4 regions of the Proteus sp. G2626 genome follow, and region 4 is predicted to be linked to each of the others. Evidence: predicted binding sites of a transcription regulator. Region 4 holds the regulator's gene; each other region holds the start of a gene.
What was found. Region 4 encodes PurR, which represses purine synthesis genes. Its sites were predicted from a motif close to CANGCAAACGTTTGCNTG; they were not measured.

Region 1 (7,996 bases), on a different contig from region 4:
CGTTCAACACCGCGTACAACCTCGGCATAAAAGGGATTACTACTGGCTGTTACTAACATACCAATAGTATGAGTACAGTTCATTTTTAAACTACGTGCTAACGCTGAAGGGGCGTAATTCAAGGTTTCAATAGCTTCATTCACCTTTTTACGGATGCCTTCGCTAACATAACGATTGTTATTGATAACGTGAGAAACCGTTGATGTCGAAACGCCCGCCAAACGGGCGACATCTTTCATTGTTGCCAAAGTTTTATGCTCGCTCTGCTAAAAATGATTCAATTTCATGACGCCAAGGAACGGAAGATTGTGCACCATGACGTGTAACTGCAATGGCAGCCGCTGCATGGGCAAAACGAATAGCCTCAACAGAAGGTTTGCCTTCTAATATTGCTGTGACAAATGCACCATTAAATGTATCACCTGCGGCAATGGTATCAACAGCTTCGACACGAAATCCTGGAATTATCATGCCTTTCTCTTGCTCACTAAACCATACACCACGACGACCTAAAGTGATAAGCACTTGTTTGATACCTTTGCAATGTAAAATATTGGCCGCTTTTGCGGCACCGGCTTCATCATGTACAGAAACACCTGTTAATATTTCAGCTTCTGTTTCATTTGGAGTGATAACATCAATAAAACTCAGAAATTCGTCGGATAATGGTTGGGCGGGAGCTGGATTTAAAATGACTTTAGTTTGATGTGATTTTGCCCGTTTTGCAGCCTCAAAAACAGTCTCTAATGGTGACTCCAATTGCATTAACAAAGCATCAGCGTGTTCAATAACGTGATGATATTGCTGAAAATGTACTGGCGTTAGTGCGCCATTGGCACCAGCGACTATGCTAATTACGTTTTCACCTTGATCATTTACAAGGATCATGGCTACGCCTGTCGGTGTTTGCGGAATAATACTAATTGCATCGATATGAATATTGTCTGTTTTAAGTTGTGAGATTATCTCACTACCAATCGCATCATCACCGACACAGGCAATAAAGGTAATATCGGCACCACTACGACCACAAGCAACGGCTTGATTCGCACCTTTGCCACCAAAGGCTATTTTGTATTGATGACCAATAATGGTTTCACCTGGTTTGGGGAATTGTGAAATGTTCATAATGTGGTCAACATTGATGCTGCCTAGCACAGCAAGGCGAGGTGTTGTCATAGCCTTTAATCCTTGTAAAACGTGTTGTGATCATTAAAGCCACCACGGAGCATTATCACTCCGTGGTATTTATTGTTGTTATTTTTTAATAACTAACTCAAGTTCGACAGGGATTGTTGGATCCACTTTTTCGCCTTTGAGAATTTTATCAGCTGTTTGGATGCCGATAATACCAATTTGATCTGGGCGCTGAGCAATGGTTGCACCTAACATGCCACGGTTTACTGCTTTGATACCATCATCTGTGCCATCAAAACCTACAACTAATACATCAGTACGACCTGCGGTTTGTAACGCACGTAATGCGCCTAATGCCATTTCATCATTTTGTGCAAAAACAGCTTGAACAGCAGGATAAGCTGTTAATAGGTTTTGCATCACGTTAAGGCCTTTTGTACGGTCAAAATCAGCGGGTTGGCTTGCAAGTACATTCAATTTATGAGCATCAACAGCTTGTTTAAAGCCTTCACCACGTTCACGAGATGCAGAGGTTCCTGTGATCCCTTCTAATTGGATCACTTTGGCATCATTAGCCACTTTCTCTGCAATGTAATCACCCGCCATTTTTCCTCCAAGACGGTTATCAGAAGCGACGTGGCTGACGACTTCACCTTTATTTGCAACACGGTCTAAGGTGATCACTGGGATCTTAGCTTTATTCGCTAAAATAACCGCATTCCCCACCGCATCTGAGTCTGTCGGGTTGATTAACATTAATCGTGTGCCTTTTACGGTTAAATCTTGCACATTAGCAAGCTCTTTAGCTGGGTTATCCATGGAATCGAGCACAACTAAGTCATAACCTAAACGATTGGCTTCTTTCTGTGCACTGTCTTTCATGGTGACAAAGAAAGGATTATTAAGCGTAGAGATAACAAGCGCGATAGATTCTTTGGCCAATGCATTGGCGCTAATTGTGGCGCTTAATGCAACAACAGAAAGTAGTGTCGCCATTTTTTTGAGTTTCATAATATAAGTTCCTGTCGGGGTTCGGATTAAGAGAATAGAGAGTTATTTTTTGTTATCTACCAAAACAGCAAGTAAGATGACCACCGCTTTTACTATCATTTGATAATTTGATGATATTCCTAATAAATTCAGTGCATTATTTAAGAAACCTAAAATAAGTGCACCAATTAGCGTGCCGATAATACGACCTTTACCACCAGCAAGACTGGTGCCCCCCAGAACAACGGCAGCAATGGCATCCAATTCATAACCATTACCAGCCATCGGTTGTGCTGATGAAAGGCGAGCAACTTCAATCACGCTAGCAAGAGCGGCTAATAAACCACAAAGTGCATAAACAATAATTTTGATTTTATCGACACTAATACCGGATAAACGTGTTGCTGATTCATTTCCCCCAAGCGCATAAATATAACGACCTAAACGGGTATGATGTAATAAATACCACGCGCTCAAAAAGACAATCATCATGAGCCAGATTGGGGTTGGAATACCAAACGGACGACCAATACCAAACCAGCTAAAGAGATCAGCATTATCGCTAAAGCCAGTATTAATAGGGCTACCGTCGGTATAAACACGGGTAACACCGCGCAGTAATAGCATCATGACTAAGGTGGCGATAAAAGCTTGAACTTTACCTTTTGCCACGATAATCCCGGTGACACCACCAATGGCAGCGCCGAGTGCTAATGCACCGACAACAGCAACAAGGGCATTGACATCAGCGCCAACCATAGAGGCCGCGACAGCTCCCGTTAACGCAAGTAATGATCCTACCGATAAGTCGATACCAGAGGTTAAAATAACAAGAGTCATGCCAACCGCCATAATGGCGTTAACCGATGTTTGTTGGAGAATGTTGAAGATATTATTTAAGGTAAAAAAGTTAGGACTGAGTGTGGAAACGACAACAATCAGAAGTAACAGTGCAATCAGAGATTTCTGTTCTAATAACCATGCTTTTGAGAACCAACGTTTTGACGCTGGAATTGAATTCGTGCTCATATCAAACTCCTATTTTAGCGTCATATTGTTTACCAACAGCGGCTGCCATTAGCATTTCTTGTGTGACATTGTGAGCTGAAAACTCACCGCTAATACGACCTTCATGCATCACCAAAATACGGTCACTCATTCCCATTACCTCAGGCATTTCAGAAGAAATTAAGATAATGCTTAATCCTTCTTGTTTAAATTTATTGATTAGCTGATAAATTTCTTTTTTAGCGCCTACGTCTACACCTCGAGTGGGTTCATCAAGAATAAGCACTTTGGGGCGAGTCATTAGGCCTCTTGCGATAGCGACTTTTTGCTGATTCCCCCCGGATAAAAAGCCAATGGTTTGATCCATTGAAGGGGTTTTTATATTGAATAACTTAATAAAATCGCCGACGGTCAGTTGTTCTTCTTTATGATTGAGTACGCCCATGCCTCGGCTAAAATAGCGAAGTGCAGTTAGCGACATATTTTCTTTCACTGACATGCCTAGTACTAAACCATCACGTTTTCTGTCTTCAGAGATATAAACAATACCGTGCTCAAGCCCTTCTACCGGCTTTCTGATTTGACAAGGTTTACCATCTAGCGCTATGGTTCCACTCGTTTTAGGTAATGCACCATAGATAATTTTCATTAATTCTGTACGTCCAGCACCCATTAAGCCTGAAATACCCAGAATTTCACTTTCATGTAATGAGAAACTGACATCGTGAACATCTTCACCACTAAGATTAATAACGTTGAGTTTGGTCTTGCCTTGAGGAATATTGATACGAGGGTATTGATCTTCTAGTTTACGGCCAACCATCATTTCAATGAGCGTATCTTCTTTTAACGAAGCGACAGGTTTCTCTCCAATAAACTGGCCATCCCGAAGTACCGTCACATCATCACAAATCTCAAAGATTTCTTTTAAACGATGCGAGATATAGACAATGCCACAACCTTGCTCTCTCAATTCGCGAATAACACTAAACAGTGATTCAGTTTCTGTATCGGTTAATGCATCGGTTGGTTCGTCCATAATAATCACTTTAGAACCAAAGCTGAGTACTTTGGCGATTTCCACCATTTGCTGATCACCAATTGATAATTCAGACACTAAACGGTGGCTACTGTAAGCGAGGTTTAATCGTGCTAATAACTTATCAGCCTCAGCATACATTCTCTTCCAATCGATAGCCCCAAAAGCACGCGTAAACTCACGACCTAAGAAGATATTTTCTGCAATGGTTAATTCTGGGATAAGGTTAAGTTCTTGGTGAATAATGCCTATTCCTGCTTCTTGTGATGATTTAGGACCATTGAAGGAGCAATGTTCACCTTGATAAATGACTTCCCCCGCATCTTTTTTATAGATACCGGTGAGTACTTTCATTAATGTTGATTTGCCTGCCCCATTCTCACCGACCAAAGCCATTACTCGACCAGGGTAAATTCGTAGAGTAGCGCCTGATAGTGCTTTTACACCAGGAAATGACTTATCAATATCTTTAAGTTCGAGTAAAGGTTCCATATTGTCCTCAGAAAGTCACACCAGAAAACAACACAATATTGGCATAAGGTGTACATTCACCCGTTCTAATAACCGCTTTATTTTCAGGAAGTTGTTTTTTGAATACTTCATGAAGAACATACGTTATTTGAATAGGTTTCTTCTGCTCTTGCTCTAATAAATTGAGGTAAGAGAGTATTTCATTAAAAAGGGAGGGATTAATGGTCTTAATTTCTTCTGCCAGCATCACGGCTTCTATTTGCATTTCATGAGTGACAGTTTGTAATACTGACATAAAGTCAGGTATTCCCTGTGTTAGAGCGAGGTCAATACGTTCGACAGAAGAGGGAATAGGTAATCCGGCATCTGCAATGGTGATTTTATCAGTGTGTCCTAAACGTGAAATTACGCTAGAAATAGGACTATTTAGTAATACGCCTTTTTTCATATTTTCTCCTCAGCGAAACGTTTCGCTGTGTATATAGTAGAAAAGAAAAGAGGGAAAACAAGTTTGATTTATTCATATTGTGAGCATGATCGAAACGTTTCGTTGGTAAGTAAAAAGAAAGAAAAATCTAACTGGTTGAATAAATTAAAGCTGAATGGATTCAATAAGGAGAACTATTGTTTGCAGTGATTTTCATGAAAATGTGATTTACTACAAAGGTTATAAAAAGCAAAAACAGAGAATCAAAAATGACTATTTTTATATGAACAGGTGAGTACAAATGATGGCTCTCTCCCACTTATAAAGCAGGAGAGGTTTTTAAAGGCGAAAAGTACTCACTATTTAGTTTGATAATCCATAATGGATTTTTCGATACCAATAGCATCAAGTCCTAAATCAGCTCTGATCTCTTCTTGTCCACCTTGTGGTACAAACAGGTCAGGGATACCTAGGTTTAAGACCGGCACTAAGCAACGCTCTTGCATGAGTAACTCATTTACACCACTACCAGCGCCACCCATGATGGCATTCTCTTCTAGCGTTACCAACATATCATGTTGCTCTGCCAGCAAAAGAATAAGTGATTTATCTAATGGTTTGATAAAGCGCATATCCGCAACAGTAGCATCTAGTTTTTCTGCGACTTCTAATGCTTCTGGCAGTAATGTACCAAAGTTTAAAATAGCAATGCCTTTACCTTGACGACGAATAATTCCTTTCCCCATAGGTAGTGCATTAAGTGGTTGTAATGGTGCGCCAACACTTGAACCTCTTGGATAACGTACGGCAACAGGGCCATCTTGATAGTGGTAACCCGTATGAAGCATTTGGCGACATTCATTTTCATCACTCGGCGCCATAATGACCATATTAGGAATACAACGTAAGAACGAAAGGTCAAATGCACCTTGGTGAGTTTGTCCATCTGCTCCCACAATACCGCCACGATCAATGGCAAATAAAACAGGCAGTTTTTGAATGGCAATATCGTGGATCACTTGGTCATAAGCACGTTGTAAGAATGTTGAGTAGATAGCAACAATCGGTTTATATCCCCCAATCGCTAAACCTGCGGCAAAGGTAACGGCGTGTTGTTCAGCAATCGCAACATCAAAATATTGTGAAGGGTATTCTTTTGAGAAACGGACCATGCCAGAGCCTTCGCGCATAGCAGGGGTAATTGCCATCAGTTTTGGATCAGTTGAGGCTTCTTCACATAACCAGTCACCAAAGATCTTGGAAAATGTAGGTCGTGCATTAGGGCTTTTAGGTAATGTACCTGTTTGTGGATCAAACTTAGGTACCGCGTGCCAGCTAATAGGATCACGTTCAGCAGGTGCATATCCACGACCTTTCTTAGTCATAATATGCAGAAGTTGAGGACCTTTTAAATCACGCATATTAGCGAGTGTTTGCACTAACGCAATAACATCATGACCATCAACTGGGCCGATATAATTAAAACCCAACTCTTCAAACATGGTGCCGGGAACAACCATGCCTTTAATATGTTCTTCCGTTTTTTTCAGTAATTCTTTAATTGGTGGAATACCAGAAAAGACCTTTTTTCCACCTTCACGTAAGGTGGTATACAGTTTGCCTGATAACAATTGAGCAAGATGATTATTCAATGCACCAACATTTTCGGAGATTGACATCTCATTGTCATTAAGTACAACGAGCATATCTGGCTCAATGTCACCAGCGTGGTTCATTGCTTCAAAAGCCATACCTGCAGTAATTGCACCATCACCAATCACACAAACTGTTTTTCTGTTCAGCTTTTCTTGTTCAGCTGCAACAGCCATACCTAAACCTGCACTGATAGAGGTTGAAGAGTGGCCGACACAAAGTTTATCGTATTCACTCTCTTCTCGCCAAGGGAAGGGGTGTAACCCATTTTTTTGACGGATAGTATCAATGCGGTCACGGCGACCCGTTAAGATCTTATGGGGATAGGCTTGATGACCAACATCCCAAATAAGATTATCAAAAGGGGTTTTATAGACGTAATGAAGAGCAACCGTTAACTCAATAGCACCTAAACCTGAGGCGAAGTGACCACTTGAGCGGCTGACACTGTTAAGAAGAAATAGCCTTAGCTCATCACAGAGTTTAGGTAAACTCTCTTTTGGTAATAGGCGCAAATCTTCTGGTGTTTCAACCAACGCCAATGTGGGATATTTTTCGATATCAATGCTCATGTGATGCCTATTAATTAATCTCTTGTAATAGGGAAAGAACAGGTAAGCTGCTCTCTTTATTTTTTATTAGTTTTTCCGTTCGACGATAAAACTCGCTAATTGTTTAAGCGTGGTCGTATCGTACTCGTATTGCTCAAGAAACGCTAAGGCATCCAGTGCTTCGTTATACAATTCCTGTGCTTTCTTTTGAGCTTGCTCTAACCCAAGAAGAGCCGGATAGGTACTTTTTCCTGATTCTTGGTCGCTACCTTGTCGTTTTCCAGTTTCTTCAGTACTACCAATGACATCTAAAATGTCATCTTGCACTTGGAATGCAAGGCCAATGGAGTGAGCATATTTATCTAATGCGGGTAATACATCATGACCTTTAGAACCCGCACTATATGCTCCTAAGCGAACAGCCGCACGAATTAATGCACCTGTTTTATGTAAATGGATTTTTTCAAGGGATTCGAGATCAATCGATTTATCTTCAGCTTCCAGATCAAGTGCCTGACCACCACACATACCTGAAAGTCCACTGGCTGTGGCTAATTCAGCAATCATTGCGACGCGATCAGCCATTGATACATCGGGCATTGGGTTTTTTGCTAAGATCTCAAAAGCTAATGTTTGCAGTGCATCACCGGCTAAAATAGCATTTGCCTCACCAAATTCGATATGGCACGTTGGTTTACCTCGGCGTAGATCATCATCATC
Region 2 (7,996 bases), on a different contig from region 4:
TTAGCGAGCAGGTTTATCGCCTTCCCACCTTTGAAATAAATCATCAGGCAAATCAATCTCAAACTGATCGAGTACACGATTAACCGTTTGATTAACAATATCATCAATGGTTTTAGGCTGAAAATAGAAAGCTGGGACAGGTGGCATAATTACTACACCTAATTCAGACGCTTGTGTCATCAAGCGCAAATGGCCTAAATGCAGAGGCGTTTCGCGCACACATAACACTAATTTTCGCCCTTCTTTCAGCACAACATCTGCAGCACGAGTGACTAAAGTATCGGTATAACTATGAACAATGCCTGATAAACTTTTAATTGAGCAAGGTAAAATTACCATCCCATTAACACGAAATGATCCTGAAGAAATTGACGCACCAATATCACGATCGTCATAAATCACATCTGCTAACGCATGGATATCTTTTAGCGAATAATCCGTTTCTAATGAAATCGTACGGCGCGCAGCTTGGCTAATCACTAAATGGGTTTCAACTGACGGCACAGATTTCAGAATTTCTAATAAGCGTATACCGTAAATTGCACCACTGGCACCAGTTAGCCCAACTATCAGCTTTTTCATTATAATCCTCAGAATATATATCAACATAAATCATTATGATGATAAACCCTCAAAAAACAAGCGCCGATGCAGAACACACTGGCATCGACGCTTTATAAGGGAACTATTCTACCGAAAAACTAACCTTCGTTATAGATTTCCAAGTTTTCTATTTCATTTTGATCTCTGATCTTGTGTTCATCATCACGACGAAGATTTTCCAAATAATCTAGATAATCTTGGTCAATATCTTTCGTGATATAAACACCATCAAACACGGAACATTCAAACTGACTAATATCAGGGTTTTCTTCTTGTACGGCGGCAATTAAATCAGAGAGATCTTGGAAGATAAGGCCATCCGCACCAATTAATTTACGGATTTCATCCACTTCGCGTCCATGAGCAATAAGCTCATTGGCATTTGGCATGTCAATACCATACACATTAGGGAAGCGAACTTCCGGTGCTGCTGAAGCAAAATAAACTTTCTTCGCACCAGCTTCTCTTGCTAACTCGACGATTTGCTCTGACGTTGTGCCTCGAACAATGGAGTCATCAATCAATAAAACATTTTTATCGCGAAACTCTGCACGATTTGCATTCAATTTACGTCTTACTGATTTACGACGTTCTTGCTGACCGGGCATAATAAAAGTACGCCCCACATAGCGATTTTTTACAAAACCTTGGCGATACGGTTTATTAAGAATATGAGCGATTTCTAATGCGATATCACAAGAGGTTTCAGGAATAGGGATCACCACATCAATCTGTAAATCTTCCCACTCTTTCGCAATTTTAGCGCCTAATTTTTGCCCCATACGCAAACGCGCATTGTAAACCGAAATTTTATCTATAAAGGAATCTGGGCGAGCAAAATAAACGTATTCAAATAGACATGGCATTAATTGTGGATTTTCAGCACATTGGCGGGTAAAGAGTTGGCCTTGTTCTGTGATATAAACCGCTTCTCCTGGTGCAACATCACGCAAAAATTCAAAACCCAAAGTATCAAGAGCAACGCTTTCAGATGCGACCATATATTCATGGCTACCATCTTCTAATGTACGTTTACCTAACACTAAAGGACGAATACCAAAAGGATCACGAAAAGCTAATAAACCGTGACCAATGATCAACGCAACACAAGCATAAGCACCACGTAATTTTTTATGCATTGCCGCGACGGCAGCAAAGATATTATCAGGCTCTAGAGGGAAATGGTCAAAACGGTCTAATTCATATGCCAATACATTGAGCAGGATTTCTGAATCAGAGGTGGTATTGATATGGCGACGCGCTGTTTCAAATAATTGGCGACGTAATAAATGCGCATTGGTTAAATTACCATTATGTGCCAACGTAATACCAAAAGGTGAATTCACATAAAAAGGTTGCGCTTCTGATGCACTAGAACTACCCGCTGTTGGATAACGGACATGCCCTATCCCGATAGTACCTTTTAAACGCAACATATGACGGGTTTCAAACACATCTTTAACCAGTCCGTTAGCCTTGCGAAGACGGAAACCGTTGTTACCGTCTATCGTTGCAATGCCAGCTGCATCTTGACCTCGGTGTTGTAACACCGTTAACGCATCATAAATTGATTGGTTTACTGGATTCGCTCCAGCGATACCGACAATACCGCACATGAATAGATCCTCATCAGCCAGACGGAGAGGTTATATTCTCTCCGACACGAAACTTGACGCATTTTGCAGGTAGTCAAAGAACCACCTAATAATATGGTTGAATTGAGGAATAAGTTCAGAACGTTGCCAATCAGCGCTATCTGCCATAGGCGTAAATGCCCCTAGAACAAACAATAATGCCGACACGATCAGCACACCTCTTAATGCTCCGAAACAGACCCCCAAAACTCGATCTGTACCTGATAACCCTGTGCGTTGAACAAGAGAGCTAATCACATAATTAACAACGGCACCGACAATCAGTGTCGCAATAAACAAAGTGACTATTGCTATCCCGTTACGAACCAGCTCATCTTCAAACCGAGTAAAATAGACGGCAAGATAAGGATAAAACTGACTAGCAACAAAAAAACCACAACCCCAGGTGATGAGTGACAGTGCTTCACGAACAAAGCCACGGATCAGGCTGACTAATGCGGAAAAACCAATAATGGCAATGATGGCGTAATCTATCCAGACCATAAATTCTTTATCCAATAACGATGCTCCGCATTAATACGGAAGCATTCTAACAGAAAACGAAAACGTTTGCGTAATGCTAATTTTCGCTAATTTCAAAATAATTTACGGCGATATGAAAAATCATAATCGCCGCAATCAGTTAACGCTTTGTTACATCACTCATCAGATGACACGTTTAGAAAAATTAAGGCTTATATGCCCTTACCTCACCTTGCAAGCCTGTAAGCTCTTTTAAATGCGGTAAAATGTCCTGTAATTCAGACTTAGAAGCACTTGGCCCAATGTAAATTCGAGTCATTTGTCCCGCAACAGGACGCGCAGGAACGGTATATACTGGATAACCTGAGAAATGCATTTTCGCAATAATTTCTTCTACCTTCGCCGCATTTTTCAATGCACCCAGTTGAACAACCCACGCTTCGCCTTTTGGTGGTTTCGTTTCTTGTACTGGAGGTACTGATGGTTGTACAGGTGGCGTGACCACTGGTGGCACAGGTTTGGGTTGTTCTGGTGGTGTAGGTGTCGGTTGTTCTAATGGTGTAACAGGAACAACGTTTGGCGATTGTGGTGGTGTTGCCGTAGGTTGTTCAACACCGGTTACTGCTTCAGAAAGCATAGCTTCAGAAGCACCTTCAGATGGCGTTGACGGTGTTGTCGTTTGCTCTATAGGTGCGATAGATTCAATTTCTTGCTCATCGCCTGGTTTGGGTACTAAAGGAATAGCGGCAAATTGGTCTTCGTTATATTTCTTATCGCCGTCAAGCAACGCAGGTAAAAAAATAACCCCGACAGCCACTAATACCACGGCTCCGACTAAACGATTTTGAAATTTACTCGCCACCCATACTCTCCTTTTCCAAAAGTTCCATCACATGCGCGACTGTATGAAATGAGCCACAAACCACGATGATATCATCAGGATTAGCATCAGACATAGCTTGTTTCCATGCCGTCTCTACACTCTCAAATACCGATGGATTTTCAAGATGCTGAGCAAGCACGTGCGCTGAGGCGCCACGAAATTCATTAAGTGGAGCAACATACCAACTATCAGCCAATGGTATTAAGCACGCTAATGTTCCCGCAATATCTTTATCACCTAGCATACCAACAACAATGCGCACTTGGGTATCAGACTGACGCGGTAATTGTGATAATTTTTCAGCTAAATATCCCGCCGCATGAGGATTATGCGCCACATCAAAGATAACCAGAGGGTGTTGTGAAATGATCTGAAAGCGCCCCGGTAATTGCGCACGAGACATGCCTTCAATAATACTTTGATGTGTAATTGCTTGACTAACTTTATCATCAGATTTGAGCAAGCAACGAATAACACCCATGGCAGTAGCTGCATTAGCTAAGGGAATATTAGGGATTGGCAACGCATCAAATTCACAATCAGCACAATGCCAATGCCAATGATCACCTTCAATAACAAAAGACCAATCAACCCCACGACGAAAAAGTTTAGCCTGTTTTTCATTTGCCACAAGCGCTATAGAATGAGGCATATCAGGCTCACCCACAACAGCATAGTGATCAGTGCGGAAGATACCCGCTTTCTCATGACCAATATGTTCTCTATCGGCCCCTAACCAATCCGTATGATCAAGCGCAATACTCGTGATAGTGGCAACATCAGCATCAACGATATTGGTGGCATCTAATCGTCCCCCTAATCCTACTTCAAGGATCACAACATCAAGTTGTGCTTGCTGAAATAGTTTCAGTGCTGCAAGCGTGCCATATTCAAAAAAAGTAAGCGAGATATCGCCTCTAGCTTGTTCAATTTCCGCAAAAACTTCACAAAAAGCGTTTTCAGAGAGTTCATTGCCTTGAATGCGGACACGCTCAGTGTAACGAACAAGATGAGGGGAGCTATAAACGCCGACTTTCAATCCTGATGCCATCAAGATTGACTCTAGCATATGACAGGTTGTGCCTTTTCCATTTGTACCTGAAACAGTAATGACTTTAGGCGCAGGACGTAACACATTTAATAATTTTCCTACCTTACCCACACGTTCTAACCCCATATCAATGGCGCTTGAATGCAAATGTTCAAGATAAGAAAGCCACACCGACAGAGGCGATGTGGCTTTAGGAGCGGTTATGATATTAGACATCTTCTTTTTTGTTCGTTTCGATGTTAATTTCTGGCTCGTTATCAGTAGATTCGATTTCATCAGCAATCATTTCTTCGCTAATGATTTCATCTTCATCTTCGACTAAATCATATTGAGTCAGCTTAGCCAGTAATTCAGCCAGCTCATCACGCATTTCTGGACGACGTACAATCATATCAATCGCCCCTTTTTCTAACAAAAACTCACTGCGCTGAAAACCTGCTGGCAGTTTTTCACGAACAGTTTGCTCAATAACGCGAGGACCCGCAAAACCAATCAGTGCTTTAGGCTCCGCAACGTTAATATCACCTAGCATGGCTAAACTTGCAGAAACTCCCCCCATTGTAGGGTCAGTCATGACTGAAATGTAAGGCAAACCACGCTCTTGCATTTTTGCTAATGCTGCACTGGTTTTCGCCATTTGCATTAATGACATCAGCGCTTCTTGCATACGAGCACCGCCACTTGCAGAAAAACAAACCAGAGGACAATTATCTTCTAACGCTTGTTCAACCGCACGGACAAAACGTGCTCCCACAACAGAAGCCATAGAACCGCCCATAAACGCGAACTCAAAAGAAGCTGCAACAACGGGCATCTTTTTCAATGTTCCTTTCATGACGATTAATGCGTCTTTTTCTTGAGTTTGTTTTTGAGCAGCGCTAATTCTGTCTTTATATTTTTTGGAGTCGCGGAATTTCAGAATATCTTTAGGTTCTAATTCACTACCTAATTCTATCGTACTTCCTGAATCAAGGAACGTCTCAAGGCGACGGCGCGCTGAAATGCGCATATGGTGATCACATTTAGGACAAACCTCTAAATTGCGCTCCAATTCTGCGCGATAGAGTACCTGTCCACAGCTATCACATTTAGTCCAAACCCCTTCTGGGATATTGGCTTTACGTGAACTTGTGATAGTGCTTTTATTTAGAATTTTTTCAATCCAGCTCATTAACGGACCTTTTCGTCTGAATCTGACCTTCGCCAGTAAAATTATTGTGAGCGTATCAACCACAATGCACTGGCTGTGTGGTTAGCAAAGTTTATGATGATACCGCTTACTGAATTTCAGCGCATCTCTTTATTATGGCTATTCTACGGCAAAAACCGATGATAACTGCTCAAACCTCTTTGTTATCACTTTCTTTCTTCGCTTTTGCGCTCGCTCTACGATGGCGCATGATCTCAATGACGCCCGGTAAAATAGAAATAACAATAATGGCAACAATTAGCAATTTTAAGTTCTTTTGAACTATATCTAAGTCACCAAAAAAGTAGCCAGCATAAGTAAATAGCAGTACCCATGCAATTGCCCCAGTTACATTATAAAAGGCAAAATGACGATATGACATTTTTCCCATTCCTGCAACGAATGGCGCAAAAGTTCGGATAATCGGCACAAATCTTGCCAAAATAATCGCTTTACCACCATGTTTTTCATAAAAAGCATGGGTTTTATCCAGATATTCACGGCGGAAAATACGTGAATTCGGTTTACTAAATAGCTTTTCGCCAAAAAGTCGTCCAATAGAATAATTTACTGCATCACCTAAAATCGCAGCACAAAGCAACAGTAAAACCATAATATGGACATTCACATCATTGGTATCTAAAGCAGCCAAAGCACCTGCAACAAACAGCAACGAATCACCAGGTAAAAATGGCGTTACCACCAGCCCCGTTTCACAAAAAACAATCAGAAACAAAATGGCATAGACCCACGTACCATATTGAGCAACAAGCTCTGCTAAATGTGCATCAATATGTAAAATGAAATCAATTAGAAATTTTATTAAATCAACAAATTGCGTTAATATTTCCATAAATCCTCAGAGTACTGGGTGTTTTTATGATTGAGATATCTCAATAGGGTTATCCGCTAAAAATAGTGGGCCCATTGCAGGTTTTGGTAATTCAAAATGTTCAGGATAATCTACGGACACCAAATACAAACCATTCGCTTTCGCTGTTGCCGCAGCTTTGGTTCTGTCTTTTAAGGCTAATAGTTCAGCCATCCAAGTAATATCCTGGTTGCCACACCCTATTTCTAAAAGGCTACCGACAATATTTCGCACCATATGGTGTACAAAAGCATTCGCTTTAATATCCACCACAACATAATCACCATATCGAGAAACGTTAACATGCATAACGTTACGCCATGGCGTTCGTGATTGACATTGAACGGCTCTAAAAGAGGTAAAGTCATTTTCACCCAATAAACATTGCGCGGCTTGATGCATACGTTCAGCATCTAAAGGGTAATGAAAATGTGTCACTCCAGATGACAAAATAGCAGGACGGTAACGATGATTAAAAATCACATAACGATAACGCCTTGCCGTTGCACTAAAACGCGCATGAAAATCATCAGACACCGTTTTTACCCAACGGACTGCAATATCCGCAGGTAAATGCGTATTAACGCCCATTGTCCATGCCGGATCTTTGCGGTGTGCCGTTGTTTCAAAATGAACAACTTGCCCTGTCGCATGTACACCAGCATCAGTTCTTCCTGCACAAAAAACCGATATAGGTTCATTAGCCACCTGTGAAAGCGCTTTTTCTAATCGTTCTTGTACACTACGTACTTCATTTTGGCGTTGCCAGCCATAATAGTGGCTACCATCATATTCAACGCCTAACGCGATTTTGATTGTTGTGCTTCCAGAAAGAACCGTTGACTCAGTCAAGGATTGTTCTGCAACTTCAGCACTCACTGACGCATTCATTAGTAAAACTGCTCCTGCATTAATTGTTCTGCTACTTCAACAGCCATTAATGCTCCACCAAAGCGTACATTATCTGCTACTGACCAAAATTGTAATGCTTCTGGCATACCATAATCATTGCGGAAGCAACCTAAATTTAGGTTCACATTCCCCGAAGCATCGGTGACTTGTGTTGGGAAATCATTTTCTTCACTAATGCTCAGATCTTCATTTTCTTGTAATGTTTCACGCGCTTCATCACTGCCCATTGGGCGTGATGTTTCTAATTGCACTGATTGTGCATTACCATAGAAAACAGGCGCCTGTAATGTTGTCACAGAAATTGGAAGGCCTTCGTCTTGTAAAATCTTACGAATTTGGTCAACCATACGACGCTCTTCTTGTACTGAAC
Region 3 (7,996 bases), on a different contig from region 4:
AATCACTAAACTACAAAGGAAGATGGCTTGGCTAATATGAATAATAATATTTCTACGACGTTTTTTCTTTTTATCATGAAAAAGAGAGACGGCAACAAAACCAACAAAGCAGGCTAAAGCAATGCCGACACCTATTGAGTATTTTATTATTAATGCATCATTCATCAGCTTAACATCTCCTTAGAAAATGCGTTTTTTATAATATGAAACACGTTATCTTACTTATTTTAATCGTTACTTTTCCTGTTCATTTGCATGCTGAAATTTAGGGTAAGTCGGTGGTTTCATAAAGAGTGTTACTGCTAGGATCAATAGTACAGGTACGGTTAAAATTAAGAATGCAGGAGTGAAACTTCCTGAGATATCTTTTATTGCACCCGCAAAGAACGGCGCTAAGCAAGCAAGAGTTGAGATTAAATTCATCACTGAAAATAGCTCAAGATAAGGTGAGCGGCCAAAGTAGTTAGCCAGCAATATACTTGATGCTAAAAATGTCATGCCATAGCCGATACCGACACAAACCGTAAATAGGATCAGGTAAATCCAGGAGTTCGCCATACTGAGTGCTAATAACCCGATAATGATAATACTTAAACTAGCGATAAGTAATTTTTTAGGCTCTAACCATTCACCAATCGCCCCCCCCGCTAAGCGTGAGAAGGCGTTGATAAATGCCATGCTACTTAATAAGGTTGCTGCAATGGTTTCGCCAAAGCCATTTTCAATAATATGAGCAACGGCAAAACTATTAACGGTAATACCACACCATAAAAAAGCTGTGTAAGTTGCCGCGATAACATAAAATTGCCACGTTCTTAAAGCATGACGTGCCGTCCAAATTTCTTTGGTTTGATAGATACGTTTTGTACTTTGGCGCTGGCTGATCCTTTTGGCGTGCTCTTGCTCTTTGCTTCCTTCTCGTAAAACGAGAATAGTGAAAAGAGTAACAACGGTAAGCGTGATCGCTGAAATAAGCCAATGCATACGCCATGTATGCCATAAATGCGTGGCTAAAAAGTAGATCCAAGGCCCCGCTACACCGCCTAATCCACCAATCGTAAAATAAACACCGAAGGCAAAAGATTGCTTTTCAAATAAACGAGAAATAACGTAAGTTCCGGGGACTGTTGCAAGCAAAGTAAAACCAATACCTAATAATGCAGTACCAAGGAAATATTGTGCTATGGTGTAGGTTTCATAAAGAAAATAAAAACCGCTGACGAAAATTATCAGTCCAATAAGAAGAGTAAATCGAACACTTAATTTACGAATAAGTAAGGTGGGTAAAAAACTAGCGAGACCACAGGTTAATCCTAATAACGTAAAACCAAGGCCCGCTTGTGTCCAATTCCACTTCAGCTCGCTTATCATGCTAGGAAGCACAACACCCAGAGATGTAAATGTGGTTGCGGTAGCTAAAAAATAGACAAAACCCAGTAATATCAGCATACTCCACTGATAAATGGGTCCAAAATTCTGTTGCGTGGCTTGCATCCTGACTCCATCAAACGGGTGCAGTAACCTGAATAATCAGGAGAAAATAGCGAATAACAGACCTCTTTAATTAAGGTCTGTTCGTTTAAAGGCTATTATTCTCTAACTTTATGAGTCGGACTGCTAGCTTAATTTTCCTAAAGCCCATTCGATAGGATACTGATAGGCATCATCAAGCATTGGACTTAAGGATTTGAGTGTGTCTTTCAGTGGTTGGTTATTACGATGAACAAGATTGAGATGACCCACTTTACGCACAGGCCGAACTTCTTTTTCATACCAATGTAGATGTACTAAGGGTAATGAAAGCCATTGCGGATTTATATTCGTACCAATCAAATTAATCATCACTGCTGGTTGGCACACTTCGGGTGTTGGCATTGGTAAATTTAAGATTGCACGTAAATGTAACTCAAATTGGCTAATTGAGGCGCCGTTTTGTGTCCAGTGACCACTGTTATGGACTCGGGGAGCTAATTCGTTGATAAGTAATTTATCACCGACAATAAAACACTCCATCGCCATCACACCCACATAATTGAGTTTATCAAGGATAGATGTCAGCATTTTTTCTGCGGATTGTTGTAATTCTGGGGGGGGCGTTGGTAATGCAACACTCATACGCAAAATGCCATCTTGATGAAGGTTATGTGTTAAAGGATAAAATACACAATGGCCTTTTTTATCTCTGGCTCCTACTAATGATACTTCACCAGAAAAAGGAATACCTTGTTCAACGATACATTCACCATAAATTTCAGTGGGTAACTGTTGCTCCTCACCGGGGTGAATTCGCCATTGCCCGCGACCGTCATAACCACCAACACGACGTTTCACAATAATAAAATCACCCAATTGAGCAAAAATATCAGGCCACTGTGTGGGAGATGTTAAGGGTTGCCAAGGTGCGGTAGCTAAACCTAGTTCATCAAGAAGTTGTTTTTGAGGTAACCTATCGGCAAGCAAAGGGAAGATATCACGGTTTACAAAGTTAGTATGACGCTCTAACTCTTTGGTGAGTGCAGTTTCAGGCCAGCGTTCAATTTCAGCCGTGATTATACTTTTTTGATAGGGAACAGCTTCTGGTTCTGCATCTAAGCCTATGGGGTAAACAGCAATGCCTAAAGGTTCACCTGCTTGTCTTAGCATTCTGCCTAATTGACCATTTCCGAGGACACAAACCGGTTTCATAGTGCCTCTCTTGGATCTGGGTTATTTAATACATTGTCGGTTTGTGCTGTGCGCCATGCAGTCAATGCATCTAAAATAGCAGGAGAATGTAACGCTAAAACTTGAGCCGCTAATAAAGCCGCATTGGCAGCCCCTGCTTTACCAATCGCTAAGGTTCCTACAGGGATACCTTTTGGCATTTGTACGATTGAATAGAGGCTATCAACACCGCTTAATGTCGCACTTTGAACAGGAACACCAAATACGGGTACTAACGTTTTAGCTGCAAGCATTCCTGGTAAATGGGCAGCTCCTCCTGCACCAGCAATAATGACATCAAAGCCATTACTTTTTGCTTTTTCAGCAAAACTAAATAACTTATCAGGGGTTCGGTGTGCAGAGACAATCTCAACATGGTAAGGAATTTGTAGTGTATCTAATACATCTGCGGCATGAGACATGGTTGCCCAGTCACTTTTGGAACCCATTACAATGGCGATACGAGGGTAAGTGGTATTTAGACCAACGTGAGAAGACATTACTTAACTGCTCCTGTAAGCATAAACGGATATAGCCTAATAAACTGAGAATGATAGTATCATGCTAATACGTCAAGGAAAACGTTTGCGTAAAGAAAAAAAGGCTCTTTATAGAGAAAAATAAGTGAAAGAGCTTAAAAGGGAAAATGAATCAGTTCTATTTTTTTAGCGGTTACTTTAAACATTGAACCTTCTGTATGCCAAGCACCCAGTACACCACGATAGTATGTTTTACCTTCAATATGGACAGTATGAACAGCGGGGCGGTGTGTATGTCCGTGGATCATCCATTGTGTATTGAAATGTTTAAAGGTATCAATCACCGCTTGTGGGTTAACATCCATAATTGCATCAGATTTATATTGGTTTTCGTGTTGACTACGCGAACGCATTTTATCGGCAATACGCAGTCGAACAAATAGAGGTAACAATAAGAAGAGACGCTGGATAAATTTATTATGTACTTTTTTACGATAACGTTGATAAGCATCATCATCTGTACAAAGTGTATCACCGTGCAAAATTAAGATGTGATGTTGATAAATTTTGAGTACTTTTTCTTGGGGAAGTAGAATGATCCCACTCTCTTTTGCAAAACGAGTGCCAATTAAAAAATCACGATTGCCATGAATAAAATAAACAGGAATACCCGCATTTTTTAGTGTCATTAGTGCTTGAGCAATTTGTTGATGTAAAGGATTGGGGTCATCATCACCTATCCAAAAATCAAAAAAATCACCTAGGATATAAAGCGCTTTGGCCTGAATCGCTTGTTCCTTTAAAAAGCGAAGAAAACCGGCAGTGATTGCCGGTTCATGTTCACTTAAATGTAAGTCTGCAATAAAAAGCGTACACATAAAGAGTGAGGCTTATTCGCTAACCGTTACACTTTTAATGATGATATCTTCACGAGGAACATCTTGGTGGAAACCGCTACGACCTGTAGAAACCGCTTTAATTTTGTCGACAACGTCCATTCCTTCAACAACTTCAGCGAAGACACAATATCCCCAACCATTTGCATTTTCAGCACGGAAGTTTAAGAAATCATTATCTGCAACGTTGATAAAGAATTGAGCCGTTGCAGAATGTGGATCGTTAGTACGAGCCATCGCCAATGTACCACGGTTATTAGCAAGTCCATTGTTTGCTTCGTTTCTAACAGGTGCTTTGGTTGCTTTTTGGTTCATACCGGGTTCAAAACCACCACCTTGGATCATAAAACCGTTAATGACACGGTGGAAGATAGTGTTATCGTAGAATCCTTCTTTACAGTAGTCTAAAAAATTTTCTACGGTTGCAGGCGCTTTGTCTGCAAATGTATTAATCACGATATCGCCGTAATTGGTATGAAAAGTAACCATATTCAGATCCTAATATAATTTTAGCTTTACCCAGATTGGGGCATAAACAATAGTCCCGTTTTTTATATCACAGTTGCCTTATTTAGTCAGTATTCATCTTTTTTTCAGATGATTTTTCTAGCTAAACAGACGTATAAAATGAGAGAGAAACACTTTTAGCCAAAATTTAGCGAAATAACAGAAGTTTGATTGTTCACTATCAACGATTGAACAGTGAAAATAAATATTAAGCAGAGTAATATAAAGGCGCTAATCTTGAGTTTGCTTTGCCTTTAAGATCCAATATCCTAATAAATATCGTGCTATAGTAGTTGTTATTTTCTTTTATATAAAAACGTAATAAACACGTACAGTTGAAAACGGGAACGTCCACTGATGCTAAAGATTTTTAATACTCTCACTCGCCAAAAAGAAGAATTTAAACCTATCCATGCAGGGAAAATAGGTATGTACGTGTGTGGCATCACTATTTATGACCTGTGTCATATTGGTCATGGACGTACATTTGTGGCGTTTGATGCCATAACCCGTTATCTGCGTTATTTAGGCTATGACGTTAATTATGTTCGTAATGTGACGGATGTGGATGATAAAATCATCAAGCGGGCGATTGAGAACAATGAAACGTGTGAGCAATTAACGACTCGTATGCTTGCTGAAATGCACAAAGATTTTGATGCATTAAATATTGCCCACCCTGATTCAGAGCCTCGTGCAACACATCATATTGCTGAAATTATTGAATTAACTGAAACGTTAATCAAACGTGGGCATGCTTATGTTGCTGAAAACGGTGACGTTATGTTTGCGATTGATACGGATCCTGATTATGGCCTACTTTCTCGCCAAGATTTAGAGCAATTGCAAGCTGGTGCTCGTGTTGAGGTGGCGAACGTGAAACGTAATCCAATGGATTTCGTGTTATGGAAAATGTCCAAACCGGGTGAGCCAAGCTGGAAATCTCCATGGGGAGATGGTCGTCCTGGTTGGCATATCGAATGTTCTGCAATGAATGGTAAAGAGCTAGGACATCATTTTGATATTCATGGTGGTGGCTCAGACTTAATGTTCCCTCATCATGAGAATGAAATAGCACAATCAACTTGTGCTCATGATGGCCCTTACGTTAATTACTGGATGCATTCCGGTATGGTGATGGTAGACAAAGAAAAAATGTCTAAGTCACTTAATAACTTTTTCACCATTCGTGATGTATTAGCTTATTACGATGCTGAGACGGTGCGTTATTTCTTATTATCGGGCCATTATCGTAGCCAACTTAACTATACTGAAGAGAACTTAAAGCAGGCACGTACGGCATTAGAGCGCCTCTATACTTCATTACGTGGTACTGATGCAAATGCACAACCTGTAGGGGGAGAAACGTTTGAAGCACAGTTTATTGAGGCTATGAATGATGACTTCAATACACCAGAAGCGTATTCAGTATTATTTGATTTAGCGCGAGAAGTAAATCGCTTAAAAAGCGAGGATATGAATAAAGCTAATGGTTTAGCTGCCATGTTACGCAAATTAGCTAAAGTATTAGGTCTGTTAGAGCAAGATCCGGAAGCCTTTTTACAAAGTCGTGCTAAAGCAGACGATGCTGGTGAGGTTGAAAAAATTGAAGCTTTAATTCAACAACGTAATAATGCACGTAAAAATAAAGATTGGGCTGCTGCCGATATTGCGCGTGATGCGTTAACTGCGATGGGGATTGTCTTAGAAGATGGTCCTCAAGGAACAACTTGGCGTCGTAATAATTAATATAATTAACGAGTTGTTACACTAAATACGTGTTTTTATAAAAATATCGGATATTTATTATCCGATATTTTTTGCTATTTATTATTTAATATTTAATTTATTGGCTAATAATACTGGTTTCTCTTTCATTATCTTCTTGTTTATTTTTAAAATAATTTATGACATGCTCAGAAAAGAAGAGTCTATGAGTTAAGATAACTATAATAGAAAAAGTTATAAAACCAATTTCAGATATATTCGTTAATGACATAGAAATGCTAAGTATAAAAAATAAAGAAATAGATAAACATACCCATGAAATTTTTAAAAATGAGTAAGCATTTTTACTGTTTCTTGCAAGTTTTATCCATGCTGTAACTTGAATTATCATTGTTATAATTAAGCATAGCATGATGAATAAGCCTACTAGCATTGTTTTGCCACCCCCCATTGCCATGGCTAATAAATAAATTGGAGCTCCTGCAACCAATATAAATAAACTTACACCTAAAAATAATACTGAAATAATTTGGATCCATAAAAGTACTATGGGCCTTTCCATAATTTCTCCTAAAAACAAAATAAGTTTTTATTGGCTTTAGAATATTGTTATTAGCTTTTAATAAAGTGAAGTTTATCGAATAACTGGAAAAAATAAAGTTTGATTTAATAATAAATAATTATTAATCAATTTAAGAGATTCTATTTTGGAGTTTTTATAAATATGACGTTAATATATTTAATTGGAATAGTGGTAATTCTACTTAATATTATTCGATATACCACTGGTATTATTACTTATAATTTTAGAGGGGTTAATTCTACTTCTGCCATCATTTTTGCCAATTGTTCTCGATCACGAATACCAACATTGGTCTGACTTACGGCAAGTGCGGAAACGGCAGTTGCAAGGCGTAAAGTATGCTCGCTGGTTTGCCTCATCATTAGTCCATAAATTAGGCCACCAACCATTGAGTCGCCAGCACCTACAGTACTAACAACATCGCATTTCGGGGGAGTTGCCATCCATGCGCCAGATGCATTTACCCACATTGCACCTTGCTCACCTAATGAAATTACAACGTGAGCAATACCTTGTTGACGTAATGCTTGGGCGGCTTTCACAACATCAGAGAGTTCAGGTAAAGGCCTACCTGCCCAAATCTCTAACTCATGATGATTTGGTTTAACAAGCCAAGGTGAGGCTTTTAATCCTGCGACAAAAGCATCTCGGCTACTGTCAAAGATCAAACACATACATTCGCTACGTAAACGTGTCATCCATGCGGTGAAATCATTAAGATCAACGCTAGAAGGTACACTGCCACTGACACAGATCATATCAAATTGACCCGCCCAACTTAGGGTATCATTAACGAAACGAGCCCAATCTTGTTTTGTAATTTCAAAACCAGAAAAATTAAAATCGGTGACTTTACCATTTGGTTCGGTCAGTTTCACATTGATACGGGTACGGCCTTCAACCATTTGAAAACGGTTAGCAATACCTGAATCACTAAACTCTTTTTGAAACCCATCTTGATTTTCTTTGCCTAAAAAACCGCCAACAGTGACATCAACACCGAGGCTTTTTAAGACTTTAGCTACGTTAATACCTTTACCGGCAGCATGAAAGCCTGCTGTTTTAACACGATTAACTTCACCAAGTTCAATAGGATCACT
Region 4 (7,996 bases):
AAATGCAGACACGATAAAACTTGCTAAGCTACAAAGACCCAGTTGAAGCGCATTTTGTAATGCGGCAGCTTTACCACTGATTTCAGGATAAGCCGATAAAGCATTAGAGACGGCAATCGGATAAGATGCACCATTCATTGCAGCCATAATACAGAATGGAATTAAGATCGTGGTTAGTGTTGGCTCAGTAAATTTAGCAACAAGATATAACGCAGTCATGCTAACGGCATAACCTATTAACAGAAGCGGTAATAATGTCTTACCCGTTATTTTTGACAGTAAAATACGACAACCATAACCGCCGACCATAAATGCAATAGTTTGTGGAATATAGCTTAAACCGATATCCTGTGGTGAATAACCCATCTTCTCAAGAATGATTGGTGAGCCAGCTAACCAAGCAAAGAAACCAGCACTACAAGAAGCGTAAACTAATACGTTACCTGTGTAGAGCGGAGATTTTAGTAAAGTTATAAATGAAGCAGAAGATTGATTTGCTTCTGTGACTGATTTTTGTTTAATGTTTTTTAACATTAATGTAGGTAGCATTAATACCAGCGTCACCGCCATTAACAGCATAAAAATCATGCGCCAGCCACCATGATTTAACAACGATGCACCGATTAAAGGCGCCAATGCTGGTGATAATGCAACGAGTGGCATTATTAGAGCAAAAACGTGCTGAGCGCGAGATTCATCAAAACGGTCAATAACAAGTGCTTGCCAAATAACAGCAGCAGAACAGACACCGAAAGCTTGTAGGAAGCGCATAGCAAGCAAGCCGGTTGCACTTTCAACCCACAGCATGCCAAGACAGCCTAAAGCGAAAAGACCTAAACCGATAAGAAGAATAGGTTTACGACCCACTTTGTCAGAAAGTGGTCCCCAAAGTAATTGAGCAACAGCAAAACCAAATAAGAAGATACTTAAGCTATTACTAATAGCACCTTCACTGATAGAGAGTTCACGTTGCATCATACCAAATGCAGGTAAATACATATCAATAGCTAAGTAACCTAACATACTCAAACCTGCTAGGTACACCATAAAGCTCATAGGTGTTTTTGATTGTGTGGATGTTTTAGAATTCATTTTGTTTTCTATGCTATGTGATGTAGAACATTTTAGGTATTGTAACGAAGACTTATTTTACTTGTGAAACGGGAATATTTGGTTAATGCTGTGAAAAATTTTCAAAGGAATAAATGCTATGTGGTCAGAATACTCTTTAGAAGTTGTTGATGCAGTCGCCAGAACGGGAAGTTTTAGCTCCGCTGCTCAAGAATTGCACAGAGTGCCCTCCGCTGTTAGTTACACTGTTCGACAATTAGAGGAATGGCTTGCTGTTCCTTTGTTTGAGCGTCGTCACCGTGATGTGGAATTAACCGATGCAGGTAAAATTTTTATCAAAGAAGCGCGATCTGTTATCAAAAAAATGAATGACACTCGACATCTTTGTCAACAAGTTTCTAATGGGTGGCGCGGTCAATTTAGTATAGCAGTTGATGGCATTGTTAAACCTGAAAGAACACAACAACTTATTCTCGATTTCTATCGCCATTTTCCTGATATTGAGTTGTATGTCTACCCAGAAGTATTTAATGGAGTGTGGGACTCTTTAGTGAATGGTCGTGTTGATTTAGCTATTGGTGCGACAAGAGCTTCACCGATTGGTGAACGTTATAGTTTTAGGGATATGGGATTTATGCCTTGGCGCTGTGTTTGCCACGTTGATCACCCTTTAGCTAAAGCACAACATCCATTAACGGATGACGAAATGCGACCTTATCCTAGTTTATGTTTAGAGGATACATCACGCAGTTTACCCAAGCGGGATACTTGGGCATTAAATAATCAACGTAGAATGGTTGTACCAACCTGGGATATGGGGCTTGAATGTTTATTAGCGGGATTATGTGTAGGGATGGTGCCTTGGCATCGTGCTGAACCATTGATAGCCCAGGGTAAGCTAGTTACTTTAACCCTCGCACAGCCATTGCCAGACAGCCCATGCTGTCTGACGTGGGTCGATAAGAGTGAATCGCCCGCTTTAACGTGGCTGTTAGATTATCTTGGAGATAGCCAAACCTTAAATGAGGAATGGCTTCGCTAGAAATCGGCGTTCTGAATAAGTCTTAGCGACGATAGTCGATAAAAGGACCATCAGCAACTGAACGGCGCTCGACTAATCGAGGGTGTACTTCGATTGTTTGAGCGTCTTCGCGTTTGTTAACAATGCGATCAAGTAACATTGATAAGGCCATCTGACCTAAGCGTTCTTTGGGCTGGTGGACTGTGGTTAATGCTGGGGTAAAATAACGTGCATTACGAATATTATCGTAACCCACAATTGAAATATCGAAAGGAACACGTAAACCTAGCTCATCAGCCGCACAGATTGCGCCCATTGCCATAACATCACCGCCACAAAAAACAGCAGTAGGGCGTTGTTTTTGATTTAACATTTGATACATCGCTTTATAACCTGACTCAGGCTCAAAGTCACCTTGTACAATCCATTCATCTTTTACTGTGATCTTGGCTTCTTCCATCGCTTTTAAAAAGCCTTGTAGACGACCACCACCAGTATTGCGTTCTAATGGCCCAGGAATAATACCAATATCACGATGACCTCGTTCGATAAGGTAACGGCCTGCGATATAACCACCATGAAAAGCGTTATCGATAATGGTGTCTGTAAAGTCGCCACGAGCTTTACCCCAATCCATGACAACCATGGGAATATTACGATAGCCTTCTAAAAGAGTCAGAAGGTGATCGGGATATTCAGAACACATCACTAATAATCCATCAACGCGTTTTTGTGCCAACATCGCTAAATAGGCTTTTTGTTTATCAAGATTATTATGTGAATTACATAAAATCAGTGTATAGCCTTTGCTATAACAACTGTTTTCAACTGCTTCAATCACCTCAGCAAAGTAAGGAGCTTCACTGGACGTGGCTAACAGGCCAATGGATTTGGTGTGATTAACTTTCAAACTACGCGCAACGGCACTAGGCGAATAATTTAATTCTTTTATAGCGGCCCAAACTGCTGCCCGTGTGTTCTCAGCAACAAAACGTGTTTTGTTGATCACATGAGAAACAGTCGTGGTTGATACGCCTGCGCGTTTTGCCACGTCTTTTATTGTTGCCATGGTGTGGAAAACTCCTGACCTTCATTGGTCTCTTTTATCTAATTTTGTGGTTTAACTGCCAGTATAGTCATACATAGGGCAAACACTGGCAATAATTTAGCGATTAGCTATGAATTTTGTATGATCTAGCTCAAAAGTGAAAGTATTAATCAATGTTATAAATTGTGCACTGGTCGCTATTTTAGCAAATTTTGATATGTGATAATATTTAACCATGGTAAGGTTATGGTTAATAACGTGTATTATAATCATATTGAGGGAGATATAGATGGATACGGATCTGAAATTTGGTTTGAGCACAGCAGTCGCAGCGCTTGTTATGATCGTTTTATTTTCAACTATGTTGTTCTAATCACTGTTTTATAAAATATCCGATCAATTTAAATAATAGATTATCGAATATCTGAATATAACAAAGGGCCCAAGGCCCTTTGTTATTTTGTCACCAAAAATGAATTGCAATCACTCACCTTTGATAATCAAGCTCAATTAAGCTAGGTTAGCTTCAACAAATGACCAGTTAACCAGAGCCCAGAACTCTTCTAAGTATTTAACACGCGCATTGCGGTAGTCGATGTAGTAAGCATGTTCCCATACGTCTACAGTTAACAGTGGTTTATCTGCACCTGAAACGGGGGTTGCTGCATTAGATGTGTTAACAATAGCGACAGAGCCGTCAGCTTTTTTAACTAACCAAGTCCAACCAGAACCGAAGTTTTTCGCCGCTGCATCGTTAAATTGCTTTTTGAACTCTTCGAAAGAGCCAAATGCTTTGTTGATAGCATCAGCAATTTTACCTGTTGGTGCGCCACCTGCATTTGGTGCTAAACAGTTCCAATAGAAAGTGTGATTCCATACTTGGGCTGCGTTATTGAAGATCCCGCCATCTGTAGATTTGATAATTTCTTCTAAAGATTTGTTTTCTAAATCAGTGCCTTTAACCAAGTTGTTTAAGTTGGTTACATAGGTTTGGTGATGTTTACCATAGTGGTATTCTAATGTTTCTTTAGAGATGTGTGGCTCAAGAGCATCTAACGCATAAGGTAATTTTGGTAATTCGAAAGACATTGCGTACTCCTTTATACTATCTATTTCGGGTTTTGTGCCTGAAATCATTTCATCATAATCATCTGAATTGATAAAATGAGGCAAATGAATTACTAAGTTGTTACTATTTTGCTAATTATTTTAACAAAAATCTGCTGAAATAACAGCTAAATATCTTTTATCTATAATTATAAGCCATATAGATTAGTAATACTCATAAGAGTATATCCCGCGAGGTGACTCGTAAAGTAGTAAAAATTGACAGTAATAAAAGAAAATAATTTTGCTTTTTTCAAAATATTTCTTTGAATTGCTTATTCTATAATAAGCGTATACATCATTTTCACCACGACTAAAAATAGAAATAATGCAAATATTTGGCGAACTCTTAGTATGGGAAGTCGATAAGCAACTTTAACACCGACTGGTGCGAAGAGTACGCTAGTAATGCTTATTCCGATAAAGGCAGGTAAATAGATAAAACCCAAGTAATAATCATCAATATTTGTTTTATTCCAGCCATAGACAATCCCCATCGTTGTGCCTATTGAAGCAATAATGACACCAATCATAGAAGAAGTTGCAATGCATTTACGTGTATTAAATCCCCAATGGCTTAAAAGAGGAATGGTAATCGTGCCACCAGCAATACCAATAAAACTGGATATAAAGCCAATTAAAGAGCCGCCACGGGTTAAGGTTGGTTTTGAAACTATGGGATCTTTTACATTTTCAATACGTTCAGATTCTTTCTTCTTAGTTAATAACCCATAAATGGTATATATCATGAAAATACAGAACACGATCTGTAAGAGCGTGTTTGACATTTTTTGTACCAGAAAAGTGCCTGCAAGCATACCTATGATCGTGCCGAGAGATAATAAGGGAAATTGCTCCCACAAAATAGCTTTGTGTTTGTTATGAGAATACGCAGAAGATGCTGTGGAAAATATGATGACAGAAAATGAGGTAGATAAGGCAATTTTCATTACCATCTCTGTTGGGATAGCTTGTTGACTGACCACATACATCACCACCGGAACAATGATTGCACCGCCTCCAATGCCAAGTAGTCCAGCAAAAAAGCCAGTGATACAACCCACTAAAAGAAACAGCAAAATCATGTCCATAATTAATACTCACTAGGATTTATAACAAACCCATTTATATACATTAGATCCTTTTTGGAGGGTAGCAATTCATGTAATTAAACCATCGATTCGAGTACTGAGTATTTTCTCAATCGAAATAAAAAGCCTTTTCACTGAAGCTTTTTATTTTTGTTATGCATGATCGAATTAATTATGCGATAGACACATTCATAAATATCTTTAACGTATTAATTTGCTTTTTATGTTTTATTTTATGTTTTCTTATCAACAGGATCGTGATTTAACAGCAACCTATTGTTTTATATTGATAACTAAACTTATATAGAGCTTTCCGATATAAAGTGGTATTCTTCTTCCATGTTTTCCCCATATAAAGCATATCGAATTTAAAAGGTTGTAAGGACTTACGAATGACGACTATTGAAAAAATTGAACGCCAGATCAATGAAAACCCAATTATTTTATACATGAAAGGTTCACCAAAATTACCAAGTTGTGGTTTTTCTGCTCAGGCAGTTCAAGCTATCTCTGCTTGTGGTGAGCGTTTTGCGTATGTTGATATCCTACAAAATCCCGATATTCGTGCAGAATTGCCTAAATATGCACATTGGCCTACCTTCCCACAATTATGGGTAGATGGTGAATTAGTCGGCGGATGTGACATCATTTTAGAAATGTATCAGCGTGGTGAATTACAAAAATTATTAAAAGAGACTGCTGATAAATACCGTGGTGAAGAAGAAGCACAATAATTGATTTTTATTGTTTCCTAGTGGAACGTATAAAATTATTAAGGTTTTAATAAGAAAAGCCAGTTCAGTAATGAACTGGCTTTTTTCTGTTCTTCATATGGTATTTGTGAAAGTTTCAAGGTGTTGGAAGTGGCCATCCACCGAGTTTTTTCCAGCGATTAACTAATTCACAAAAAAGTAATGATGTACGATTAGTATCATACAGCGCACCATGTGCTAGTTTGCTATCAAAAGGTATTCCTGCGGTGATGCATGCTTTAGCTAAAATAGTTTGCCCTAATACTAATCCACTTAATGCTGCTGTATCAAAAGTGGCAAAAGGGTGAAAAGGGTTTCGTTTCAACTTTGCACGTTCTGCTGCGGCCATTACAAAGCTGTGATCAAAATTTGCATTATGCGCCACAATAATAGCACGGTTGCAATCAGCATCTTTCATTCCTTTGCGTACCATCTTAAAAATTGCATGCAAGGCTTCATATTCACTGACTGCACCACGAAGTGGATTTGTTGGATCAATGCCTGTAAATTCTAAGGCGGCAGGTTCTAGATTAGCACCATCAAAAGGAGCGACATGAAAATGTAGCGTGTTATCAGGTTTTAACCAACCTTGTTCATCCATTTTTAATGTAATAGCGGCAATTTCAAGTAAACCATCTGTTTTTGCATTAAATCCACCTGTCTCAACATCAATAACAACAGGGTAGTAACCTCGAAAACGGTTACAAAGCTTATTGGGATTATTTATTTCAGGCATCAAATTGTACTTATCCGATAAAAAGAAAATATCGGAAATTAATAATAAGCAAGGACCAGAAAGATAAATGAGTTATCTCTCTGGTTTAAATAAAAATTAGTTACCTAGTGCGTGACTTGCACTTTTATTTTCGATGAGTTCGATTTTATACCCATCAGGATCTTCAACAAAGGCAATAATAGTTGAACCTCCTTTTACTGGGCCTGCATCGCGGGTAACATTACCGCCCGCTTGACGAATAGCTTCACAAGTTGCAGCAACATCATCAACACCAAGTGCAACGTGCCCAAAAGCTGTTCCCATTTCATAGCTATTTACGCCCCAGTTATAGGTTAATTCAATAACCGCACCCGTGCTCTCATCACCATAACCAACAAAAGCTAACGAGTATTTATATTCCTCATTCTCGCTAGTGCGTAGAAGTTGCATACCTAAAACTTTGGTATAAAAATCGATAGAACGCTGTAAATCGCCTACACGAATCATGGTATGAAGTACTCGCATATAAACCTCTCGTGTTTTTTAATGATTAAACCCCACAGATAAACTGATGGCGCAGTACTATAGCGCGTTAGAGACCTAAAGTTCAATTTTACTACGCTGTTAACAGTTCAATCGGTGTATTGTGCAGATAATATCTCTATTAACTATACTCTATAGTAACAAACAATAGGGGGGGAAAATCAAATGCAAGATCAATTAGAATTTTTTGATATTCCTAGCCCTTGTATTGGACGTTGCGAAATGAATGCACAAGGCTATTGCATAGGGTGTTATCGTAATCGACAAGAACGATTTAATTGGTCAACAATGGGCGCACAAGATAAAAGAAATATATTACGCCTTTGTCAACAACGTTATTTAAGAACGTTAAAAAAGGCAAAACTGACAATAGAAAAAGAGAATGAACAGCTTAATTTATTTTAAATATTCAACTTATTTTTTAATATTAAAGTAATAATTAAATATTATTTTTATTCATTTTTGTTATTTATTATAGTTAGTTGGTTTATTATTTTTTCTTTATTAATGTAATTATATTGATTAAAAAGATATCTGATGATTATTTCCCTGTAATTATATGAAAATAATAATATTTTTTCTTTTTGAGATATTCGTTGTGAAATAATAATAATTATTATGTAAAAAAATATAGATTAGTTTTTATAA

Region 1: the regulator PurR is predicted to act here: its motif matches at 5,104-5,121, upstream of rbsD (D-ribose pyranase).
Region 2: the regulator PurR is predicted to act here: its motif matches at 2,797-2,814, upstream of cvpA (colicin V production protein).
Region 3: the regulator PurR is predicted to act here: its motif matches at 3,278-3,295, upstream of purE (5-(carboxyamino)imidazole ribonucleotide mutase).

The regions. Positions count from the first base shown of each region.
Region 1 is NZ_JAABNH010000009.1:207,673-215,668, reverse strand. Features, by position in the region: gene rbsR (ribose operon transcriptional repressor RbsR) at 1-248, opposite strand, end outside; gene rbsK (ribokinase) at 253-1,179, opposite strand; gene rbsB (ribose ABC transporter substrate-binding protein RbsB) at 1,258-2,148, opposite strand; gene rbsC (ribose ABC transporter permease) at 2,191-3,156, opposite strand; gene rbsA (ribose ABC transporter ATP-binding protein RbsA) at 3,158-4,666, opposite strand; gene rbsD (D-ribose pyranase) at 4,674-5,093, opposite strand; gene dxs (1-deoxy-D-xylulose-5-phosphate synthase) at 5,432-7,297, opposite strand; gene ispA ((2E,6E)-farnesyl diphosphate synthase) at 7,364-7,996, opposite strand, start outside.
Region 2 is NZ_JAABNH010000026.1:132,623-140,618, reverse strand. Features, by position in the region: gene GWJ05_RS11715 (UbiX family flavin prenyltransferase) at 1-582, opposite strand; gene purF (amidophosphoribosyltransferase) at 702-2,219, opposite strand; gene cvpA (colicin V production protein) at 2,250-2,741, opposite strand; gene dedD (cell division protein DedD) at 2,926-3,582, opposite strand; gene folC (bifunctional tetrahydrofolate synthase/dihydrofolate synthase) at 3,572-4,870, opposite strand; gene accD (acetyl-CoA carboxylase, carboxyltransferase subunit beta) at 4,863-5,825, opposite strand; gene GWJ05_RS11685 (DedA family protein) at 5,995-6,696, opposite strand; gene truA (tRNA pseudouridine(38-40) synthase TruA) at 6,721-7,605, opposite strand; gene GWJ05_RS11675 (aspartate-semialdehyde dehydrogenase) at 7,605-7,996, opposite strand, start outside.
Region 3 is NZ_JAABNH010000022.1:27,745-35,740, reverse strand. Features, by position in the region: gene GWJ05_RS08920 (mechanosensitive ion channel family protein) at 1-165, opposite strand, end outside; gene GWJ05_RS08915 (MFS transporter) at 235-1,494, opposite strand; gene purK (5-(carboxyamino)imidazole ribonucleotide synthase) at 1,618-2,685, opposite strand; gene purE (5-(carboxyamino)imidazole ribonucleotide mutase) at 2,682-3,203, opposite strand; gene GWJ05_RS08900 (UDP-2,3-diacylglucosamine diphosphatase) at 3,338-4,060, opposite strand; gene ppiB (peptidylprolyl isomerase B) at 4,073-4,567, opposite strand; gene cysS (cysteine--tRNA ligase) at 4,943-6,334, shown strand; gene GWJ05_RS08885 (hypothetical protein) at 6,432-6,875, opposite strand; gene fruK (1-phosphofructokinase) at 7,112-7,996, opposite strand, start outside.
Region 4 is NZ_JAABNH010000027.1:112,296-120,291, forward strand. Features, by position in the region: gene punC (purine nucleoside transporter PunC) at 1-1,092, opposite strand, end outside; gene punR (DNA-binding transcriptional activator PunR) at 1,211-2,113, shown strand; gene purR (HTH-type transcriptional repressor PurR) at 2,136-3,161, opposite strand; gene cydH (cytochrome bd-I oxidase subunit CydH) at 3,430-3,513, shown strand; gene sodB (superoxide dismutase [Fe]) at 3,651-4,229, opposite strand; gene GWJ05_RS13045 (sulfite exporter TauE/SafE family protein) at 4,523-5,338, opposite strand; gene GWJ05_RS13050 (Grx4 family monothiol glutaredoxin) at 5,731-6,072, shown strand; gene rnt (ribonuclease T) at 6,188-6,826, opposite strand; gene gloA (lactoylglutathione lyase) at 6,923-7,330, opposite strand; gene GWJ05_RS13065 (DUF1289 domain-containing protein) at 7,514-7,753, shown strand.